One region of the Methylomonas sp. 2BW1-5-20 genome, then DNA from elsewhere that is predicted to be linked to it. Evidence: riboswitches for the same ligand, from Rfam matches in the RefSeq annotation. Region 1 holds a riboswitch; each other region holds the start of a gene.

Region 1 (5,920 bases):
TATTGGCGCATCCTGGCGCCTTGATCCCGTTGCGGAAATCAAATCCAGCGCATTGGCCGCTTATTTGAACGGTACAACGCCTGAACCGTTTGGTACGGCTGGGATGGAGCAGTTGTCCAATACGCCGTTAGCTGCGTGGGTGTAAGGCAGGACCGGATTGTTGACATCCAGGCTATCGCTCCAGGTGTTAGGCGCAACGGCCAAATAACCGGAAACACCGAATGTTTGGTTGGCTTTGGCCACGTCAAACGCACCTAATACTGCCGGAGTAGCGGCATTTTTGATCAGGTAAGTCGCCAGGGTTTTCTTGTCGTTGCTCAGACCTGTTTTTGGATATTGCCAGGTTGACTCGGCGAAATCGATATATTTACCGGCAAACACGTTGGCCAAGGTTGGTGCGTAGCCGTCGATTTTGATGAAGCGGTAGTCAAACGCCAATTTGTTGCCGTTGCTGGCAACCGGCAGGTTTTTCTCCAGCGACTGCTGACCGAAAGCCCAAGATTTAGCAGCACCTTGGTTAACGATCAGATAATTATCGTTTGGCTGACTAGGATCGAAAAATACTGAAGTTGGGCTTTTGTAGTTTTTAGCGGTTTGAGTACCTTTGCTGAAGTCATCCAAACACTTTTCCATATCACCGGAACCTGACAAATCGGTTACCTGTGGACCGGTATCAGCATTAGAAGCAACTGGCAATCCATTTTCAGTACATGGGGTATTCAGGAATTTGGCATATTGCTGCGCACCGGTGCCGGAACCGCCGATACGTTTGCAAAAATGCACCAGATTATCATCGGGCGCGGTAACGCCAGGGAAGCTGGTTAACGGCACATAACTGCTTGTCGAGGAATCGAACAATGTGAACTGATCCCAGGTCGAAATGTTGCCGGATACCAAACCGGAGATTTGCGACTTAGTCAAGCTTGGCAAGCAAGCTTCGGTATAATCCGCATTAGGGTTAGCAACAGTTGCAGTACAAGCGCCACCAGCGGTCAGACCTTGAGCGATTTGCAAGGCTTTATACAAATTGTAAGAAACCGGCACACCGAATACTAGGGCAGCAGCTGGTGTGACAGTCAGTTTAGATTTAACCTGCGCAGGATCAACAGCAGTAAAACCATTGTCGGTTTCGGTATTAACACCTACGAACAACTCAGGGTTAACATCGGAAATTCCCAAGTCAGAGGTCTTGGTGGTCAACGTTGGGCAATTGTACAGATTGGTGCCCGCGGACGTACAAGCACCAGTGCCGCTCGCGATAATAGCCAGCTGAGAAATAGGTAAGTTGCTCAGCAACGGCACCACACCTTGTGACGATCCTCCATTGGAGCGCTTACGGATCAATACATTAACGGCACCAGTACCGGACAAGCCTGTAACCTTAGTTCTGTTAACAGTACAGGTGAAAGCGGTGTAATCGGTTGTCACCGTGGTGTACTGATACTTATCAAAAGTACCTGCTTGACAAACATTGTTTTTGACCAAGCTTTCCAGATTGTTATCTTGAGCTGTGGCACCGGAAATATTCAGTTCCAGGTTGATGGTCGCGCTGGGCGCAAGAGCGAAAGAGCTTTGTGAAAAACCGCCGAGAGACAACACAGCAATCGCTGCGGATAATGCTTTAACTTTCATTTTTAAGGTCCTTAAAAGAATTGATCGCAGATTGACCGCACCGGCCTAGGCCGGTGCGGCGCACGGTTTGATTAAACAGCGCTTTTACGACGTTTGAATGACAACAAGCCCATTACACCGGACAGGAACATCCAGGCGGTGGCAGGAAGTGGCACTGCAGCTGGGATCGCATCATAAGTCAGCGTACCTGTGGTAACACCACCAACGGTGTTCAGCGTAAAGTTCCAGACATTGTCATATTCGGTATACACGGGCTTAGAAGCTGTGCTTCCGCCGACATACTCAAAATGCATTGCTGTACCAACTAGATCCAGGTTGCTAGCGACGCCCCCCATACTTCCTCCGATGTTGCCGCTCCAGTTTTTGCCAGCATATGCAGGTTTATCGGATGTCTGAAAATCGCTCAGGTTTTGAGCCACATCAACCACACCACCTTGAGCTGTATTAACCACACCCAAATAGGTAGATAATTTCTGCAGAGAACCATTCAAGTTGGTCATGTTTGCAGTTCCGTATCTACCTTGTAAATCGGCTTGAGTATTTTGCGAATTGAGCGTGGTGTACAAACCGTATCCGACAGTAGGATATTCCGCTGCAGATGAAGCTTTTTGTTGACCGCCGACTACACTGTACTGAAGACCTGCAAAATCCGCATTAGATAAAACTGAAGCGAAATTTGCATCAGTACTGCTGGAAATAGTCCAAGAGTGTGGTGCGGTTACGTCGGCTTTGAATGCCGCAACAGTCAAGCCCAAATCTAAAGTATAGGATTTGGCACCTGCTTGGTCCCACAAAGTCAAGATAAACTCTGAACCACCTTTAAATGCATCGGTTGACAATTGCACAGACGCCTGCGCGCCAGAAGCACCGACCAACAGAGCTGCCGCTACCAAAGTTTTCGTAAATTTCATTTGTTTATCCTTATGTTTAAAAAATTGATTAACACAAGGTGACAACCCAGCCGCCTTTCTCCAAGGCCCGTTGGCTTTCCGTCCTTGCCTCGCGACAAGTTTGGCTTTTACACGCTTCCTAACTATCTAACACCAAGACGGTGCCGCTCTCCCCGCTACCATTTTGTTTGTTGCCACTACCTACTCCCTAACCTCTTCCATCGCCCACTCCTTTTGCATGCCGTCCCTGCTCCTTTTTGCTCCAACTACGAGGCAGCCAATCCGTATCCAGCCACCCTCAATTGCGGCGAATTATTCCAAACCAAATCGACGGTTTCGGTTACACGACTATGACAATTTCGTGAAATGTATTACCTCGACTAACACCCAGCCGGCGCGGCCAATAAATGAAAATGTCTGAAGGAAGCCGATACTCTGCGGAATTACTGGCCTTTGCGGACGATAAGAAGAGACGGACCGTAGCGGCCGCGTAGCACCTTGCCTCTAAGTTCAAGCCTTGCCGGACTGCAGCTCGGACTGCTAAAGTTTTGGTTTAAGCAACATCTCGCCATACAGCCAGCACCCCAAGGACATTAAACATGGAAGACTCTCGAAAGCTTCTTGACCAGGCCTACACGGAACAAGCACACGCTATCGACACGGCCGGATTGGCCAAAGCCTTGCAGGACTGGTATCTCAAGTACCCGGCACATCATTTTCTGCATCCCTGCATCATCGACGGCAAACCGGCCTTGGTTTGCAGGGCAAATTTAGGTAAAACCGGTCCGGCTGCATTTATCGAATTGCAGGACATTGCCCGGCGCCACGGCCTGTATTTAAAGGAAGACAGCCGCAGCCGAGATATGGCGCCCGCCAACAACCGGCGGCGCAACGTCGGTTTGGTCTTGAGTTTTTGCGTAGGCATGCTGGCGACGACGCGCACGGTAACAGCGGACGAGTTGTACAGTGCTCAGCCGTTACAAGCGGTCGCTGGCCAACTCATCAAGCCAGGTAATCAGTTGCAGACCAACATGGCATTGGATGAACAAGGCAGCCCGGTCATCCGTCTGCGGCGAATCCAACCGCCGACCGCCGCCGAGGTACTTGCCGCATACACGGCAAAGCAGACCGGTTTACCCGGCGATAGCGCCGCGGCCGACGCTATTACAAGCTTCTTGCAAAATAGCTATCAAGCCAACTCCGCCGACCCGAAAACCATTTCCGCCGATTTAAGCGAAATCGCGGCGTATTACTCGCACTATCCGCAAATCATCAGTTTGATTAACGAGCTTCGCGGACAAAAATTAAGCCTGAAATATCAAGCCGGGACTTGGCAGACCGAAGCCTGGGGCAATCAATTTGGCGTGGATAGCGCTACCATCTATTTCGATACCCGATTGGGCGCGCAATTGCTAAACGATCCGGGCTGCGACAGTACCCCGGCCTGCGGCATCTCCCCGGCCGACGCCTTGTTGCATGAGTTACTGCACGCTAAATTGATGCTGTTGGATGCCGAACACTTTATCGACACCGGCGGCATGAGCCAGACTTTGTATCCGTTCGAACACGAGCGGGAAGTGATCGGCCGGGAAAATCAGCTATACCAGGATATGAATCAACTCGACGGCCGCGCTAGACCATTACGGCATCGTCATAGCGGAGAATTGCTGCAAGTCACCTGCCCCGCCTGTACGCCGATCAGACATGTGGCATCAAACGAGTAATGGCGCAGAAAGCTTGATAACTGTTATATGACAACGACGGGCGGGGACAAATAGCTCCGACACGCTTAGCGACTATTCCGGCATACCCGAAAATAGGATTTTAGCCAGCTTGCGCAGCCATCCGGCCGAGTCGCCTAAGCTTGTTAGCTAAGGTCGAAATCCGTCCTGCCGCACGAAAACACCCATAAAACTCGACCATTGTTATAAAACTGTAACATGAGTGATTTACTGTTACCGGATAATCAGAAGGTCAGTGACAAGGATCATCCATTGAAAGCTAAAGAGTCGAGTCTAGACGACAAAAAAAACATCGTCTCCATCCGCCTTAGCAATGCGGATCGCGATGCCGTTCGTATTGCCGCGGCACGGCTGTTCGTCCGCGAATCCGAGTTATATCGTTTTGCCGTCCGTCATCTTTTAAACCGCCTGCATCACCTGCTGGACGAAAGTTTTACCGGTTGCGAACTGCTACCGCTGTTTTTGGAATTCAGTGACGAAATAAATGCCGAATTGGGGCTGAAAAAACACCAACTATTCGAAATTTTAAACCGCCGCACCGCCGGGCCGGAAAAGTTTGTGGCTATGAGCGACGTAGAATTGCTGCTATTGCCGCAGCACGTAGTTCGCCAACGTTTGCTCCACATTAGCGATGCTTCCCCGCATCGTCACACCGACACGCGTATTTGGCTAGAGCAGTACTTTCGAACCAAATACCTATTACCCGAGAGCTTCCCGGAGCAGTCGGAGAGTAATAATTTGTTGGTGTAACGCAAACATACATCCCCAGCGGTTGCCGCAGGAGACCTATTGCCATGGGCATAATTAGTGAATAGTTGGTCACCGCTAAAGACTAAAGACTAAAGAAATCATGACATTTAGTTAAAGACCAAACGGAATTCACAAATATTGTAATTTATAGCGGATAGACACCGCTAATCGCTGAAAAACCTTGTTTGATCACGGTAATTTCTTGCCAAACAGCTTAGCCTTGCTGGCATAGGGTGTGCTGTAAAAAAACGGGGCACCACTTGGCTTCAGACAGGGAAAAACTAGCGGCGGCATAGTCACGAAAATGACTGTTTTGAAACGCTATTTTAGAGTCTTTATCAAACAAAACTTTACTGAGTTGGATCGGTTGGATTGCTCAGTAATTTTAATCCAATAAGGTGACCGAAATGAAAACGCATAATGCCGTAAAAAATGCTGTATGGGCTGCGGCTATCGCCCTCGTTCTTTCCGCCACCGCGTATGCAGAGGTTCACGTCAAAGGCGATCTATTAAAAGTACAACCCGTGGCGGTGTATCACGCCGCCAGAGGCAGCCAACTGGCGGAAACACTAGCACAGGTGGCGCAACGTTCCGGCATTAGCTTTAAAATCAACACTGACTTGAGCAGAGACCTTGTACAGCAGTCGCTTGCCGCCGACAACTGGAATACCGCAGTCAAGTCCTTGCTGGCGGGCTACAACTATTCAATTATCAACGTAGGCGATCAGATTAAAACCGTGATCGTCATCGGCAGGAGCAATGCGGCGGCGGGAGCGCCGGCCGCCCCCCAAGCCTTGACCGCAAACACCGATGACGTGATAGTCATTAACGCAAAAACGCAGCCGCTGCCCCCCAAATATAAAGACTTCCCAGCTGGTTCGGTAACGGCGATCGACCTGCCCGTCG
Region 2 (5,920 bases), 1.4 Mb from region 1:
CTGATCAACCAACTCACCAAACCCGGTGCTCATCCGCAAATCTTCATTAGTGCCGAAGCCGGTCCCGCCGCCGTGCCGTTGCCGGGAGCGGTCTGGTTATTTCTGAGCGCCTTCCTGTCCGTTTTGGGCTTCTCGAAACGCGCCGGCGCGCCGGGCCGTCTCTCCGTCTAAGTTTCGGCCAAACCAAGATCAGGGCTATCGTCATGCGCTCCATTCCGGAAACGACAAGATGTTTTGAACGTCGAGAAATTGCTATCAACCGATTTCCCGATGCTCAACATAAGACTGTCTTTGCCATCGGCGGCCCACTTTCGTCTCCCCCGCGCTGCAATCCCGATGTTCCCGGTTGCGGCGCGGCACTCCTTGATATCGGTTACAGCCGATCACGCAAATCAGTTGTTACCAAGAGGTCGCGATGAATACCGAAAACACTGAGGTTACGGAACAACAAATCGCCGAACTGGTGCGCCGATTCTATGAAAACGCGGCGGCCGACGACAGGCTAAAAGCCATCTTCGACGGTGCCATCCACGATTGGGACGATCACCACCGTGTGGTCGAAAACTTTTGGTCGCGGACGCTGCTAAACACCGACCGCTATCAAGGTAGTCCTTACCCCATCCACACCCGCCTGCCATTGCAGATCGAACATTTCGACATTTGGCTTGCACACTTCAGGCAAACGGCCAGGGAAGTATTGCCGGCGGAAGCCGCTGAGCGCGCCATTGCCCGCGCCGAGCATATGGCGGAAAGCTTTAAGGTCGGGATGTTCTTCGACTACAACCCGGCGCGGACGAGCTCTTGCGCCAATCCCGGCGACTAAGGCAGTGGATGTAGCGATGAGCCAGAATCCGCAATTTCCGGTTTGGAGCCGACTGCTAGGCGAAAGCATGCAGGCGATGCGGCAACACCATTACGGCCGGGCGGCCGCGCTGTTGCGGTCGGTTGTCGGCAACGGCTCACGTAAAGTCAGGCTATGGCCCCATTACCGGCAGGCATTGGCGAATTTTGCCTTCGCCTTGTACCGGAATGGCGATGTCGGCGAGGCTCTGGCCTACCAGACTCAACTGCTGCTGACCTTGCCCAACGATGTGGAAGCGCGCGGCAACTTTTTGCTGTTACTCAAAGCCGGCGATGCGCATTTGCCCGATTCCGCCGAATTTCGGCGCGCATTGCGTAGTGTGATGGCGCAGAGCGATGTCTCCGAATATGCGTTGGAAATCGCCCGGTCGCTATTGAAGGACTCGGTTTTTCGTCAGGCGTTCGAGCTTTTATTATCCGGCGACGATAAGCAAGCCGTCAGTGCCTTACGTCAGGGCCGGTTGCGGGCGATGATGCAAATGCCGTTGTTTTTACTGCTGTTGCGCGGCAGTTTGATTCCGTTGCCGGCATTCGAAACGGTGCTGCGCCGCTTGCGCAAGGCACTATTGTTGACTTACGCCGTACCGGCTAAGGCAGCTGAAATTGCCCGGCCGGGCAAGGTGGAGTGGGAGTTCATCGGCGCACTGGCCCGCTACAGTTGGCTGACCGAATATGCGATAGCCGAAGACGAACAGGAAACCGCCATTGTCGGGCTGTTGCGGCGGCAGTTGGATATCGGCCTGAGTTTGCCTTCCGAGCCGGCATGGCAGCCAGCGTTAGCCTATCACTCGCTGTACCGCTCCGGCTTGGACTTGTCCGATTGCCGTGCCTTGTTCACTCAAGCCTCCGTCGTTTGGAAACCGTATTTACAGCCCTTGGTAAAGGAATGGCAAGCCTGTTTGGCGGAACGCATCCTGGCCGCGGATATTGAAAGTCTTACCGGCATCGGCAGCGAGCTTTCCGAACAAGTACGCCGGCAATACGAAGAAAACCCGTTTCCGCGCTGGCAACGCGACCCTATTGCCCATCAGCGCTTGAGCGCCGGACGCTGGCTGACCGGTTTCGCTCCCGGCCTGCATCTGCCGAGGGAATTCGATGGCCCGGTGAATGTACTAAGCGCCGGCTGCGGCACCGGGTTGGAACCCATTTCCCTGGTCCGGCAAATCCAGACGGGCCGCTATTTGGCTATAGACCTCAGCCGGGCCAGTCTGGCCTATGCCCGGCGCATGGCAAAGCAACTGGGGTTGGCCGACGCCATCGACTTTAAGCAGGCCGATATTACCCAACTGGACGGCTTTAAAGAACGCTTCGATCTGATCACCGCCAGCGGTGTCTTACACCATTTGGAGAACCCGTTGGCGGGCTGGCGGATTTTAACCGGCTTGCTAAAGCCCGACGGCATCATGTTGGTGAGCTTGTACAGCGAAGCGGCGCGGCAAACCGTGGTTCGCGCCCGGCGGCTGATCGCCGAAAACAACTGGCAGCCGACGCCGGCGCGGATGCGGCAATTCCGCCAAGCAATCTTGAATGGCGAACACGAAGAACTGAAACCGTTGCTGCAATGGCGGGATTTTTACAACCTCAGCATGTTTCGCGATCTGGTGTTTCACGTCAACGAACATCGCTACAGCCTGCCGCAAATCGAACAACAGTTGGCCGAACTGGGACTGCGCTTCGTCACCATGCGCGGCCTGACCATGCCTTTGCAGGCGCTGTATCAAGCCGGTTTTCCGCAAGATCCCGGCGGCACCGACCTCGCCAACTGGGCCCGATTCGAGGAACAGCAGCCGAACGCCTTCGCGTCCATGTACGGGCTGGTGCTGCAAAAACCGGGGAGGGACTAGACCCCGAAATTCGCGGATTAACTTAACGAATGATTTTACCAATCGATGTCCGCTAATCCCCCAACTTGCGGCAGCGAACGGCAAATCCACAAGGAATGTGGCTTGGCAAACGGAGGCGCCAAGGTAACAAATCCAGGAAATTCGTAGTGCAGGCAAGCGCTGCGACAAGTAGCCGGGATGGCGCTTGCAAGGGATGCACCGGTCCGATGTCCCGCACGGAACGCCGGTGTCGATGCCGCCAGGCTGGCTATATCGACACCACCTTTTTTGCGCCGTCTCAATCAAGGCCGTTTTTCCCATTTGGGTTTGGGCGGATGGCGCGCAAAAACAGTTCATGCCACACCGGTCGTAAGGCCGGGCCGGAAAATCACGGAACTCGCCAGAGTTAGCCGGATTGCCTCTGAACACGGAGTGCCGCGCGGGGCAAAGTGTTTAAACAATTTATCGCTGATTTTGACCGCCCTAGGGCCAGGAGTTTTTCGTGCACGGATTTTTACATCTCACTAATAGCGTATCGCTGCTTGCTGCCTTGGTTATTGCCGAGATTCGAAGTGAATTGTCGATACCAGGTTGGAAGTTAACCCTATTTATGCCTTGGCCTCCTTTGGCAATTGCCGTGCGCGGAAAGTTTAGCGTGGGACCAGGCAAGTAACCGCGGCCCCCGGCCGCAATTTAACCGCCCGCAAGGGCTCTCAATATCAATCTTAAGGTAGAACATTATGCAAAACAGCAAATCCAACATTCGCGCGGTGGTCATCGCGTCGGCGTTTTTATTGTCCTTATCGGCAACGGCCGATGCCAGTGTCAGGCTGAGCGGCTTTTTGAATGCCGGCAGCCCCACCAATTTCGGTATTGCCGATCTGCAAACTTACGCCGCCAGTCACGGCAGTGCCGTCAAAACTGTCACCGTCGGCAGCGATACATATACCGGTGTCTCGTTATACAGCTATATCAGTTCATATGTAGCCAAGGATTCCAACGCGAAAAACGACATCCTGCGCGATTATGTGCTGGCCAACGGCAGCAGCGGCAGCACGGTTTACGCCATGGGCAACCTGCTCGGCAGCGGCTTTGGCGTCGCCAACGACATCATCGCCTACAGCGACAGCAATGGCACACTGGTGGCCCCAAGCGTCATCGCCGCCGACGGTTCCAGCGTCTACGGTTTGAGTAGCTTGAACGTCGGTCATGTGGCCTGGCAAGGAGCCGGAGCTGGCGGTATTTCCAGCTCATTCACGGTCGGCGGCGCGGTTAGCAATCCTGGCAGCTATTCGACGGCTAATCTGCCTGGTTCGTTGACGCCAACCACCGTATTCACCAAACCGGACGGTAGCTCACTGGTGGTTAACGCGACGACCGGCTTTACCGGGGTATCGATGTGGGATTTGCTGGTGGCTGCCGGCATCTCCACCGATTCCAACATCTTGAAAACCTCCTACGTCATCGCAACCGGTAGCGACAACTACACAGCGGTCTATTCCATGGAAGAAATCATGGCGGCCTATGGCAATCAAGGCGATTTGGTCGCTTGGGCTGATGGACTCGGCACTGGTTTGGGCAATAGTGGTGTGTTTCGCACCGTGGTGCCGTCCGATCTGAAAGGTGGACGCTATATGTCCAATTTGTCCAGCCTGACGGTCGTCAACGCGGTACCACTGCCGGCTGCGGTCTGGATGATGTTGACCGGCTTGGTGGGCCTTGCATTCAGTTCGCGTAAACGCGTGTTGGTCGCTTAAACCGTTGGTTTGGCTGTCGCCGGCTGCAGGCCGCTCCTCCGTGGTTTGCGTCCGGCTTGGCTGAGCGGACCCGAAAACTTGTAAAAAATCAGTCACGAGAATTTCCTATGCATGCAATGTATCGAATGCTTTGCGGCAGCGCTCTGCTGTCTGCTGCAATGACCCTGCAAGCAGCCGGTCCGCTGCCAGTGTCCCTGCGTGGGGTACCGGTACCGCCGGTACCTGGTTTGCTGGATGGCGCCAGCCCTATCGTCGTCGATAAAAATGCGGCGATTACCTTGGGCAAGGCCTTGTTCTGGGACCAAAGTGTCGGTTCGGACGGTCAGGCCTGCGCCTCCTGCCATTTCAGCGCCGGCGCCGATGGCCGTCTCAAGAACCAGATCAATCCCGGACAAAATTCGGTGCTACCAACCGGCCAGACCTTCGATGCATTGCCGTCCGGCAACGGCGGCCCCAACCACACCTTGGTGGCTGAGGATTTTCCGCTGCAACGTTTCAGCAACGTCACCGACAGCAGCACGTTGATGTATAACACCGACGATGTGGTCAGCTCCGCCGGCACCTTCGGCGGCGAATTCACCGGCAGCTCGCCATTCAGCGGTGCCAACGACCAATGTCAGCGTAGTGCCAGCGAGGTATTCAACGTCGGTCACGTCGGCACCCGCAAAGTCGAGCCGCGCAACACGCCGACTGTCATCAACGCAGTGTTCAACCACCGCAATTTTTGGGACGGCCGCGCCAATAACAGTTTCAACGGCAGCAGTCCCTGGGGACCGCGCGATCCCGAAGCCGGTGTTTGGGTCAAGCTCAACGCCAAGACCGTGGTCAAACAACGCCTTAACCTGATCAACTCGTCGCTGGCTTCGCAAGCCGTGGCGCCGCCGATTTTCAATGACATCGAAATGGGCTGCCATGCCCGTACCTGGCCGGACATCGGCCGCAAACTACTTAACCGCCAACCGCTACAAACACAGCAAGTGCATCCGCAAGACAGCGTGTTGGGAGCCTTAAGCGCCAGTAGCGGCAGCGAGCTGAAACCGGGCCTGAAAACCACCTACAAAAACCTGATTACCCAAGCCTTCAATAACCAGTACTGGTCTTATAGCGGTGTCGGTAAATTCGGCGCTCCGGCCGGCGGCGGTAGCGCCTATAACCAGATGGAAGCCAACTTTTCGCTGTTCTTCGGTTTGGCCATTCAGTTGTACGAATCGACCTTGGTTTCCGACCATTCACCGCTGGATTTGAGTCCATTGGATGCAGCGATGATTCCAACCTGGTCCAATGTATCCGATCCGGCATTGGTCGCGTCGCTGAAGCGCGGCGTTAGTCTGTTCGTGAACAATAACTGCTCGTTGTGCCATGCCGGACCGACGCTGTCCTTGGCGGCGGTAGCCACCAACGCCGCGCTGGTAACGCCGACGGCGGGCGCTACTTTCGGACCGCCGGCCACGCCAATCGCCTACGGCCCGAATGCCTTTG
Region 3 (5,920 bases), 1.3 Mb from region 1:
GTGAAAATCGGCAGCAACAGCTTTTATCAGCCGTTTCTCGATGTCAATCAGCCGCTAACCGACAATATCCGCTTGCGCTTCAGCGGCGAATATACCAATGCCAGGCACGATATTGATGTAATCGAAACTCAACGCTTTAACATCAACCCCGCGCTGGTATTCACGGATAACGATAGGACTCGCTTGACCATCCAAGGCAAGTTGTCGCGCTGGCAGCAGCCGGAATATCAGGGGCTGCCGGCGACAGGCAGCGTTGCCGGCAGCTTTCGAGCGGGCAGAAATGTCTTTCTTGGGCCTGGCGATTTACCCGATAGCCGCTCGGAGTCGGCGGCGGTTTGGGCTTCAGTGGAACATCGAATCGACCGTATTTGGCAGTGGTCACTGAAGGCGCGTCTGGCTCGTTCGGAATTCGACGAAAAAATTCAGACCTTGTTTGGTGCTGACGGCTTTGTCGCGGATCGGCCCTTGCTGGAGGACGCCAATTGGGCCTTGGTCAATGCCGAGCTGTTTCAAGAGCAGCAGGAACGCAGCGTCCTGGGCAATTTACTGGCTAAATTTCAGCTGGGACCGACTGATAATCAGCTGCTGATCGGCGTCGACCACAGCGAATTGAACGATGCCGGCTTTGTCGATGGCGATTTCGGTCCGTTGGGTTTGGGTGCCGGCATCGTCGATCTGCGTTCGCCAACTTTTGGCGGTGCTTATCAAGCGCCGGGGCCGGGAGTAAACAATCAGTTCATACAAAACGTCACTTATGGGGCTTATGCGCAATGGCAAAGTACGCTGTACGAGCGATTACATTTACTGAACGGCTTACGGTTAAGCGACGTCGCAATCGATTTCAATAACACCCGGACCGGTCTCGGCGCCCGAACCGATACCTTGAAATGGCTGCCGCGCGTGGGAGCGGTGTTCGATCTGAATTCGGAAATTTCCTGGTTTATCAGCTATAGCGGAGGCATGCGCGGCCAGCCGTTCGTGAATTTTGTCGATGCCCCGCTGCCGGAGTTGTCTCGACATCTGGAAACCGGTTTTAAGTTTGATGTTGCGAAACAGTTTAGCGGGCAATTAGCGCTCTATCAGATTGATCGCAGTCAGGTAGCGGTTACCGATAACAGCGATGTTTTGCGACGTTCGCTGGCTGCCGGCCGGCAGCGTTCGCGCGGCATCGAAGCGGATTTGCTCTGGCAGCCGCTGGAAGGTCTGAATCTGTTGGCCAATTACGCCCATACCGATGCCAGCTTCGTCGATGACAAGGCCGGCGTGGCGATCGGCAATCGCCTGGCACTGGTGCCGGAAGATAGCGGGCGGATTTGGGCCAATTATCGTTTGCTATGGGGTGAGTTTGCCGGACTTAGTTTGGGCTTTGGGGTTTATTTACGCAGCGGTGCGTATCTGTCGAACAACAATGACTTCAAAACCGCTGGTTATCACAGTTTCGATGCCGCTTTGGCTTACGAAACCGCGCATTTCAAATGGGCGGCTACCGTGAAAAACCTCAGCGATAGCGATTATTTTCAGCCTTACGGCTATTTCGACGGTCGCGTGGCTGCGGCGCAGGGCCGGGCCGCTTATCTGACATTTTCGATGAGGTATTGAATGCGATAAGAGTTAACGCTTGACGGGCTGCGTGGCCTGAAAAATTTAACAGTAGCCAAGTCGTCCTGGTAATCGTGTGCGGCGTTGTTTTGCCGTTAGATGATTGTCGGCCGTTTACATGCATTTTGGCGATGTGTTCGGTCCGGTTTGGCGGGCTGTATGTTTAAGCGTCGGCGCCTAGCCGGGTCGGCTCAGGCTATGAACGGCGTGTAGCCGAAAAAACTCAACACAGGAGCACAAGGACTTTAACGCTCAAGGATCCGAGCACTGTCGCCGGGAACGCGACATCCCTGCCACATCCGCCGCGAGACGGAGCCGGAAAACCGCGGGTCTGCATGCAGACAGCCGGGTTGCCTCAACAACAAAGAATTCAATTGGGTGCGGACAACAAGCATCTGTTGGGCATTATGTTGCTGGGAAATTTTTCAACCAAAACCACTTTTTAAGGATAAAACATGATTGCTTTGAAAACCCATGGCTTGAAACTCGCGTCCGCCAGTATGCTGGCATTTACAGCCCTGACCGGCTTGTTGGCGCCGGCTGCCGCCAGCGCCGCGTTAGTTAGCGGAGACGCCACGATTACAATCGATAACACTGCGTTCAGCACCGCAAGTAGCGGTTTCATTATCGAGCGATTTTACGATGCCGGCTATAACACTACCCCGGCGGCTAACCTGACCGCCAGTAACGGCACGGCAAATACTAACCATATGCTGTTTCCGGTGAACGACAATCCCACCAAAATCGGCTATGCCGGCAACCGCAGCAAGCAAGCTACAACCATGGATACCAATAACACCGCAGTCGGCCAAATCGGCTTGAGCGGGGCATTCCGGATGACCAGTTCAATTTTCGGTACTTTGCAGCCTTACGATTTTACATTGCAGAAATTTTCCGGCATTTGGAATCTGGTTACCCACGATACCGGTTTTGGCGCCACCACCTTTTTGCAATTGACCAACGTCAGCGAATCCGTAAACAGCAGCGGCGAGTTACATTTGGATGGCGACTTGATCTTTGGCGGCGGCGTTGGTCCAACCACTTCACCCAGCGCATTTTTCCTGACCTGGAGTTCGTTTTTGACCAATTACGGTGCCACGGTCTCGCCAAACGCCATCGTTGGGCATCTTAGCTTGAATGCGCCGGCAGCCGTGCCGGTGCCGGGCGCCGTTTGGCTGTTCGGCAGTGCGCTACTGGGTTTGATGGGCTGTAATCGCCGTAAAGTTAGCGCTTTGTCGGCCTAAACCCCAGCGTCTCGGACGGGTCGCTTAACGCGTGCGCGCGTCCCGAGTGTGTTTTCGGTTCGCCAGGATAGGGACAGGCGAACCGAAAAAATCAATAACTACCTTCGCGAACGGCGCTCCGCGATTTCATCCGGCTCAAAGCAGCCGGATTCCCGGGTGGCGTGCCTTCGTTTTCCCGTAATAGAGAACAGACTATGAACATCACTAACTATCAGCTGCGATACTGTTGTCTGGCCGTACTTACGCTGGTTATCATCGGTATGACTGGTAATGCGCGGGCTGCCAGCGTCAGCGGCGGCGCCCTGATCCTGAGTCTGGATCGCGACGCATTGATCGCCGGCGTGATTCAGGATACCTACCCCGACACGCCACGTGCCAGTTTCCCGATTTGCTGCCGGCCATCGCTTTATCTTGAAGAATTTTACGCGGCCTCGGCTGCCGACAAGACCTTCTTTCAGCTTCGTGACGAAAACACACCGGATTTATACGACAGCGTTTCCGATGAAATTTCGGCTGTGGGTCTGCAATTTCAGGTCAACGGCAGTCATGTTGCCGCCAATCCGGCCGGCCGCAAAAACCAGGCAACGACCTTTAGCTTTGATCCCGCCAATTTGAGCGGCAGCGCTACCGGCGCAATCGGTTTGGGCGGGGCGATGCGTTATCGAGTGGACGTCACTCCGCCCGCGAACCGCGTGCTACTTGGTGATATGACTCTGGAATACGACCCAACGCTGGTCGATGTGGCGACGGGGCGCTCCGGCTGGGTGTTGATGAACCACCTCGGGTTTCGGATCAGCGGCTTCGATCTGTTCGATGTCGATACGCAGCTTACCGGCGATACCTTGAGTCTTTCCGGCGGCCTGGGACTAGGTGCGGGTTTTGATCATCTGGGCGGCATTCGCGACTATCGCGTCGGTACTTTCAGTTTGCAGACTACCGTGGTGCCTGTGCCGGGCGCGGTCTGGCTGTTTGCGAGCGGTTTGTTGGGGCTGGGCTTGGCCGGGAAACGCAAGCGTCGATTAATTGATTTTTGGAGAACGGCATGAACACTTTCAATCCGCATCGTTTTAAAGTCCTGTTTCTACTGGCGACGGCAGGGTTTGCGTATCTGCTGCCGGCCGCGGCCAAAGCCGCCCTGCTGAACGCCAGTAGCGGGGGCACGTTCACGATGAATATGGATCGCGAGGCAATGGCCGCCTTTATCGGCGGCAATAGCAGCAACCCCGGCCATTTTCTGGTGCACTACTACGACACCCAGGAATCGGATTACCTGACCCGTAGCGATTCCTCGTTTTACCTGGGCAACAGCAGTCGCACCGAAATTCCCGCGCAAAATTTGGTACACGACATAACCCCCATTAGTGCGAGTAATCCCGGCGGGCAGGCGCCGAATCGGTACGTCAAATCGACCAGTCCCGATTTTGCCATCGATTCCCAAACTTTGGCCGGTACCGGCGTCATGGGAATGACCGGTGTGGAGTTGTACCGGGGGCGTTATGGGGGATCGCTGATTTACGGCGACTATACCTTGCAATACAACCCGGATATGCGCCAGGAAGTCTGGGATTTTTTTGGGATCAACGGTACGCCGGGCGGCTGGTATTTACAGAACAATATCAGTTTCCCGGCGGCGGTCTATGAGTTGGACCATTTAAATCTGATCTATACCAATGCCGATAACTGGCAGCTTAGCGGCGACTTGCTGCTGACGCCGGAAAATGCCGGCTTGGTGCAGGGCGTGCGTTTGACCGACGTCGGCGATTTTTGTCTGGGCGTCGGCAGTTACGCCGGTTGCGGGCAAATCAGTTCGGTGCCGCTGCCTGGGGCAGCTTGGCTGTTTGTTGGCGGCTTGCCGATGTTATTACGCAAGCGCGTGGGAGTACCGTCATGAATTCTATCCCCTCATTGCGCTTATTGGCGGTGCTGGCCGTTGGACAGTTGTCTTTTCCGGTCGGCGCCGCACCTTCGCAATATAGCTTCGGTCCTTATACCAGCGTGCAGATAAATGTCGACGCCGCCGGTCAAAACATCGTCGGCGATGCCGCGAATGAGCCGACCATCGCTTTTGATCCGAACAATCCGGAGCGTTTGGTCGCAGGTTGGAAGCAGTTCGATTCGATAATGTCCGGCAATCGTCAAGGCGGTTGGGCCTATAGCGACGACGGCGGCAAAATCTGGCAGTTTCCGGGCGTGTTAACGCCGGGCGAGCAGCGCACCAATATCATGGTGGATGTGGATTCCTCCGGCCGGTTTTATTACCAAAGCCTGCATTACGATCCGACCGGAAATTTTGCCCAGGACGTGCAGGTCGCCAAATCGGTGGATGGCGGCGCCAGTTGGGAGGCGCCAGTCTATGCGCATGGGGAAGGGGCCGACAAAGGCCGAATAGGGATAGACCGCAGCGGCACCGCCAGTGACGGCCATATATATCTGCATTGGCGGGAAGGGCTGGACGACCGGCATTTCACCCGTTCCACCAATCAGGGCGCGTCGTTTGACGAATCGGTGGCGATACCGGGCCGACCGTCGTTCGGCACCATCGCGGTCGGTCCGGAAGGGCAAGTGTATATCGGTGGACGTACCGAACAAGGCAGTTTGTCGGGCGTTAAGGTGGTCTACGATACCTATTTGTTCTCCACCTCGTTGAATGCGCGCGACGCATCGGCGGCACCGAGCTTCACCACGCAGAACATCGATTTGGGCGGCGCACCGGTGATGTTTTTGTATCAAAACAATCCGAACCAAATCGGCCCCAACGGCGATGTGCAAGTCGGTGTCGACCATTCCAACGGCCCGTTGCGCGGCAATATCTATGTGCTGGCGTCAGTTGATCCGGCCGGCGTGGACAACCAGGATATCAAGTTCATCCGCAGCAGCGACGGTGGCCAGACTTGGTCGGCACCCATCCGTATCAACGACGACGCGGCGCATCTCGATGCCTACCAATGGTTTGCGATGCAGGGCGTGGCGCCCAATTCGCGGATCGACGCTGTCTGGTACGACACCCGCGCCAGTTTGCAGCCTGGCATATCGCAGTTGTATTACGCCTATTCCTGGGACGGCGGCGTGACTTGGAG
Region 4 (5,920 bases), 1.9 Mb from region 1:
GTCCAGCCGCGGATTTGCGGCGCAGTCCACGCTGGGATCGGCGCAATCCGAGGAAATAATGTGCGGCAATTTGTTGCCTTGCGTCAGGGCCGGGGCATGCGAATGTCCGGCGTTACGCCAAATACTGTTGCCGGTGACGCTGTAACCTAAAGACAAGGTGGTTAATTTATTATTCAGTTCTTGGCTTAAATTCGCCGAGCCGAAATTGGAGACAAAATCCGGCTCGTCCGATAAGCCGCCGGAGAGGGCTAGCGTCGTGTTATCGAAATAATATTTCAGGCCGACGGTCGGCTGGCTTCGCGTCTCTAAAGGCTGAGTCTGGAAGACTTGTTTGGTACGGCTGTGTTCGATCGGCACATTCAACAAGGCGCGATAAGCGGTCAGTTTGTCGGAGACAGACGCTATAGCCTGAAAAGCGGCAAATTGTTCCAGACCTTCTTGAGTTAAACCGCGTGCCGTGGTTTGGCTGGCGGAGGAAATGACGTCCGCTTTGTAATAAGTCAGCGGCAGTACCGGATCGTTTGGCGCATACCAATTATTACCGTTTTTGTCTATGTTTGTCGGGTAAACTAAAGGATTAGGATTAACCACCGCTTTTTGCCAACCCTCGTCGCCGGGTTGGAAAAAGCCGGGGGAGCCGCTCGCGATCCACCAAGCACCCGGATCGGCATCCTTGGTCATGATTTCCGGGACGCTATAAGCTGGCGAGGCACCGGTATAGGTATCCCTGTCCAAGCTGAAATTCAACTCCAAACGATCGGTCAGCGGCACGATACCATCGGCATGGTAAATATCCACCCGCATCCGGTTGTTACTTTCTTGATAGTGTCCATACTCCACGCTGCCTTCGGCTTTGGTGACAGGCACCGCCGCGATGGCGTTCAACCCAGGCAGGCTAAGGGCGGCGGACGTTAGAGCGGCTAAAGCAGCATGCTTTTCAGGCTTAATTACAGCCACAACCCCCCCCGCTACCTGTCAAGCCACCTTGGGAGGCTTCCCTGCTGGTAAAAATGTGATCGCGCAGATGATTTAATTTGGGGTTAGGATCCAGCGCCATCTCTTCTTTGGCCAGATTGCCCCTTTCCCAAGGCGATACGCTGGTGCATCCCTGACAGCTTAAGGTGCCGGCTAACACCAGCAGTTTTAGCGCTAAAAGACCGATACGCATGTAGGCTACTCGGCGAGCAAGCTGGTGATTTGTTCGCGAATATGGGTCTGGTCGCCGTCGCGATAGCCCAGGTGAATGTTGCGAACCTTGCCGGTTTTGTCGATAAAAAACGAGGAAGGCATGGCTTGTACCCCAAAAGTGCTCGGGCATTCGCCTTTGGCATCAAAGGCCATTTTGTAATCCACGGGATGGGCTTGCAGAAATTGACGTGCAGTATCGCTGTCTTCGTCGACATTGATCGCAATCACCTCAAAATTTTCGTTTTGATGCTGGTTGCGCAGGGTGTTTAAAAAAGGCATGGACTTTTGGCAAGGTCCGCACCAAGTCGCCCAAAAATCTATCAGTATCACTTTGCCTTTATAGGCCGAAAAATCCAGTGCTTGCTGGTTTTCCAATACGGCGGGACAGTTTGGTACGGCTTGTCCTTCCTGTATTGCATGGCATACGGGGCTGGCTAGCAATATCAGTCCGGCAAAGGTGTTTAGGTATTTCATCGGCTTACAATATTAACGGGGTAATCGGCTGATTTTAACATCAAGGATCTCAATGCCTAATCATCAAAATTTTGGCGCTAGTGATTTTTGTCCGTTGCTGTTGCACTGTTCGCCGTCCCGCCCTATTTGGGCTATTGGTGAACTCAGAAGTTTCGTTAAGGTTGCTTGCAGTCATTGCACTTCAAATAGCAGCGTTTTGCGTTGTGTTCGCCGAATGTCGGGCGCCGAGATTTGAACTGAAATTGCCGAATACAAAGAAAGCAGGCCTAAGCCTGCTCCTTGAATCTGGATAAGCAAGTGAGTTATTGCATCTTGCTTATCCATTTTTTTAACGCTTCCTCCCAAGGTTTATTTGCCGAAAAACGCAGTGTTTAGGCAGTAACAAGGGTAATTAAGCGTGGCTTTTACGACGGTTCAAGCCCAGGAAGCCGATCATCGCGGATACAAACATCCACGCTGCGCCAGGCAGTGGCACCGCAGTAACTTGGAAGCCGGTGATGCTCAAACTACGGGCTAAACGGTCAGCTGTATAAGCGGCAGCAAATGAACTGCCTGCAGTGGCGCCGCCAGCGAAAATATCGCTGTAAAGCTGAGCGTAATCAGCCCCGTTCGCGCCGCCAATCGCCAAGGTGTAAATGCCTGCCGCCAGTTGGCCTGACCAACTGACTTTGTTGTCAACTAAGCCATCCGCACCCAGGATTGCAGTAGTGCCGCCGGAAGAGTTGGTGAAGCTAGAGCCGGTTGCTGCGTCGGCACCGGAAATTCCTGTGTATACGATGGTGGCCACTTTAGGTGTATCCAAACCGCCCAGGTAGTTGGGGCCATGAGTGTCGGTCGCGCCGGTGGTGCCGTTATTACCGGTGGTGATATTGCCGTTGGTATCGAATACGCCCCACAGCCCGGTCGGATTGCTAGGTGTGCCTGCGGCCGCGCCGCCGCGCAAACCGTTGACGCCGGCAAATGGGGACCAGGAAGCGAAATCTTTGGCAGTTGCCAAATAAGCCGCAGTATCCGGATCGGTAGCTACCGAAGCCACATCGCCCACGCCGTCATGTGAAGCTCCTGGAACAACGCCTTTGTACAAAGAAAACCCTGGGTTCAAAGTGCTGGCGCCGTTGCTGTTACTCAAGCCGTTAATGGTGAAACTTACGAGAGAGTCGCTGTTCAGGATGAAGTAACGGAAGCGGACGTCGTGGGTGTTGCCCAGGCTATCAGGATTCAAGCCAGCCAGATAACCGCCGTTGCTGGATGCGGTTGCGGTGAAGTTGCTGGCCGCGCCGTAAGCGCTGCTGACTGCAGTGGTGCCGGTGAGTGGGTCGTATGTGCCTGCGCCTTGATATAAGGCGCTGCCGTAACCGACGTGCGCCATTGCCGATCCGGAAACCAGTGCCATACCGCCCAGGATTCCTAACATAGATGCTTTTAGAGCAAAAGATTTCATAACTTCTTTCCTTTTTACATTTTTATATGTTGTCATGATTAGGTTCCCGATTAAGTTACCGTCTTAATGGGAAGCCAGTCGTTTGCAACCCGGCCATCCTGAGTCTCTCCCAGCTCAGCATCCGTGGCTTTCCGACTCCACCTCGCGGTGGATGTGGCGATAGTACCGTCCTTGGTTGAACGTCCTGTTCTATCCAAATTCCGTTAACTAAACTGTGTCAAGCGGCTTGGTAAGTCGCTTTGTTACGGCGATTGAGCCAAAAACCGCTTATGGCGCTAACGAACAGCCAAGCGGAAGCCGGTAGCGGAACCGCAGTGACACTCAAGGAAATGGTGCCGGGCAAATTGGTGTTCGGGCAGCTTACGTTGCTACCGCAATTCACGTTACCCGCCGCGGCGATGGTGTAATCGCCGGCGCGCAGAAAGTAATTGCTTAAGGTGGCAATGTTGGCGCCGCCAGTAGTGGCTACGTGAGTTTGGTATAGGATGACTGCCCATGCGCCTTCTTCATTCGCCATACTCCAATCGTGCAGGGCATCGAATTGCCCTTTGAAATTGTGAATATTGGCTGTGTCGCGGAAGGGTGAGACATGACCGGCGGCGTCCGTGGTCACACCGTTATCCACCGGCGACGCATCGTATACCGTGTGAGGTGTTGGTGTGGCGACGAAGTGGTTAGGGTTTAACGGATCGGTAGTGGCGTCATCATGCGCCTCATCGGGTAGCAATCCGGCGTACAGGCTGAACGATGGGTTTAGCAAGCCGGTGTTGCCGTCGTCGCTGAAGTTAATCGTTATTTTTGAATCCTGGGTCAAGTGGAATTTAAAAAACTGGCCTTGAGCCAATTGATGCGTATCACCTAAAGTTTGAGTCGTACCGTCATACCAGCCGTAGTTGCTGAAGGTGCCGCCATTGACGCCGCCAGGGGACAAGAAAGGATCGCTAAGATCCACATAATCGACATGCGCCGCCGCCGGCGCAGCTACGGCAATCAATGCCGCGGCGCCCAAGGCCTTTACAGAGAGCGCCAAGGCGCTGCTGCGTTTGGAAAGAAATTTGTTTAGCATTAATCACCTCTTAAATAATGTTCAGTTAAGCCAGTCTACGCCCCGACATAGCTTGTAATTCGCGTCCTGTGCGACCTAGGGTTCTTTACCAAGTCCTGGCGCATGTCAAGCGGGTGTCTTATCATTGAGCAATGCGCATGCCATAACGGTAAGGCATTGTTTTTATTGGCTTGGGTATTCGCTATTGGTTTTTAAATAATTAAACTGTGTTATATGGCATTTTGATTGTGGCATTACCCCTGATTTTGCGGCGAGTTTCAAAATGGCGACCATCGCTCGTGCATGGAGTTTTGCAAAATAGCTATGAGGTTGGCGGTTGGCGTGGCTGCGTCAGCCGATTTGGTATTATTCGGAAAGTCGGTGAGGATCTTGAGTCGACTAGCGTTAAATAGTCGCGCTAGGAATGGGAAGGAAGGAGCATCCTTGCTCCTGGTGGTCCGTAACTAAAAACCGGTCGGCATTGCGCCGCCGGCTGAAATCGCAAAAAGCTTAGGCGGCGACGCTTGTTTTGCGGCGGTTTAAGCCCAAGAAGCCTAACATCGCGCTGCCGAACAGCCATACAGCGCCAGGAACCGGTACGGCTGCGGCTGTGGCAACGGCGGAAAACTGCAAGTGACCATGCAGGTTGGTTAAGCCGAATGAATCGACCGAGCCCAGTGTGCCCAAAGAGGCGTTGGCAAGCGCGTTCAGTGCGCCTGAAGCAGCAATAGTGTAGTTGCCGGCTGTCAGAGTGATGACCAAAGTTTCTAAGGTATCGGCGGCGTTGCTGCTAAATCCCGCTGCTGACGCAGCATTTCCGTTGACGGCTTTTAAGAACGCGATGTTACCCCAGTCGCCGGAAACGTTGGATTGACCCCAGTTGGCCAAGGCATTGAACTGGCCGACATAACTTTGAGTGTTGCTCAGGGTATTGCGGTATGACGAGGCTATGCCTTGGGAATCGACTGGCGCTGTTTGCGAATCGAGCGCATCCTGTCTTTTGCCGCCAGGCACGACAACCGGATTAAGTTTTTCGTTGGCATCGTCGTGTCCCTGGTAATTCAGTACGCCGCTATATAGGCTGAAGGCAGAGTCAATATAGGTTCCGTCCGAGTCCACGTTCCATTTAATGGTGACCTTCGAGGTTTGGTCCAGACGGAAGTTGAAGAAGTCAACTTTGTGGCTGTCGCCCAGTGTGGGGTTGGTGCCATTACCCCAACCGTAGTCGGTGACATCGTTCACGTCAACGGTCGCCGAGCTGGCGGCGGAGGTGTAATTTACATTGGTAAAGCTGCCGACGCCGGTATAGGATTGGTTGGTCGCGTTCCAAAGGTTTGGATTATTTAAAGGGCGGTCGCTGGTCGCGCTGATGGCGCCGCCGATGCCGTTGGCGGCACGCTGGGCAGCTGTCAGGCTTGATCCGCCCAATGCCAATACTGCCGCGGGTGTTGCGCCGTATTGAATTTTAGATGCTGCCTTGCCGGCAGTCGTCAAATCGCCGATTTGTGCACCTTGATTGAGGTCGTAATATTCCACATGCGCGAAAGCTTGTTGGCCGGCGCCTAACACAGCAAGTGCGATACCTAGGCTTAGTTTCGCCGTTAAGCTGTTTTTAGTCTTGATGGGGCGGGTGTTTGGTGTTTGATCGATCATGTTTACTCCTAAAAGAACTTAAGAAAAATTGAATACATTTCTGCCTTCCTGGTTGGCACGCCCCCTGGTTGTCGAACGCTGCAAGCTTGATCTCTCTCGCAGTTTGCCCGGTGGTTGTA

What was found. A riboswitch is a leader RNA that binds a small molecule or an ion and turns the genes downstream of it on or off. The one in region 1 is predicted to bind cyclic di-GMP.
Positions count from the first base shown of each region.
Region 2: another riboswitch for cyclic di-GMP. It lies ahead of ACH50O_RS21345 (VPLPA-CTERM sorting domain-containing protein); the one in region 1 lies ahead of ACH50O_RS05135 (hypothetical protein).
Region 3: another riboswitch for cyclic di-GMP. It lies ahead of ACH50O_RS21715 (hypothetical protein); the one in region 1 lies ahead of ACH50O_RS05135 (hypothetical protein).
Region 4: another riboswitch for cyclic di-GMP. It lies ahead of ACH50O_RS13885 (hypothetical protein); the one in region 1 lies ahead of ACH50O_RS05135 (hypothetical protein).

Region 1 covers NZ_CP184127.1:1,117,398-1,123,317, reverse strand. Annotated here, with positions in the region: gene ACH50O_RS05140 (hypothetical protein) at 61-1,632, opposite strand; gene ACH50O_RS05135 (hypothetical protein) at 1,704-2,543, opposite strand; cyclic di-GMP riboswitch class I at 2,581-2,658, opposite strand; gene ACH50O_RS05130 (hypothetical protein) at 3,122-4,246, shown strand; gene ACH50O_RS05125 (hypothetical protein) at 4,463-5,014, shown strand; gene ACH50O_RS05120 (reprolysin-like metallopeptidase) at 5,422-5,920, shown strand, end outside.
Region 2 covers NZ_CP184127.1:4,642,208-4,648,127, forward strand. Annotated here, with positions in the region: gene ACH50O_RS21330 (hypothetical protein) at 1-171, shown strand, start outside; gene ACH50O_RS21335 (group III truncated hemoglobin) at 416-823, shown strand; gene ACH50O_RS21340 (methyltransferase) at 840-2,705, shown strand; cyclic di-GMP riboswitch class I at 3,032-3,107, shown strand; gene ACH50O_RS21345 (VPLPA-CTERM sorting domain-containing protein) at 3,425-4,441, shown strand; gene ACH50O_RS21350 (cytochrome c peroxidase) at 4,549-5,920, shown strand, end outside.
Region 3 covers NZ_CP184127.1:4,724,995-4,730,914, forward strand. Annotated here, with positions in the region: gene ACH50O_RS21710 (TonB-dependent siderophore receptor) at 1-1,599, shown strand, start outside; cyclic di-GMP riboswitch class I at 1,882-1,957, shown strand; gene ACH50O_RS21715 (hypothetical protein) at 2,055-2,843, shown strand; gene ACH50O_RS21720 (hypothetical protein) at 3,038-3,889, shown strand; gene ACH50O_RS21725 (hypothetical protein) at 3,886-4,734, shown strand; gene ACH50O_RS21730 (sialidase family protein) at 4,731-5,920, shown strand, end outside.
Region 4 covers NZ_CP184127.1:3,034,523-3,040,442, reverse strand. Annotated here, with positions in the region: gene ACH50O_RS13900 (DUF3570 domain-containing protein) at 1-957, opposite strand, end outside; gene ACH50O_RS13895 (DUF4266 domain-containing protein) at 944-1,168, opposite strand; gene ACH50O_RS13890 (TlpA family protein disulfide reductase) at 1,174-1,662, opposite strand; gene ACH50O_RS13885 (hypothetical protein) at 2,054-3,103, opposite strand; cyclic di-GMP riboswitch class I at 3,184-3,271, opposite strand; gene ACH50O_RS13880 (hypothetical protein) at 3,321-4,169, opposite strand; gene ACH50O_RS13875 (hypothetical protein) at 4,659-5,801, opposite strand.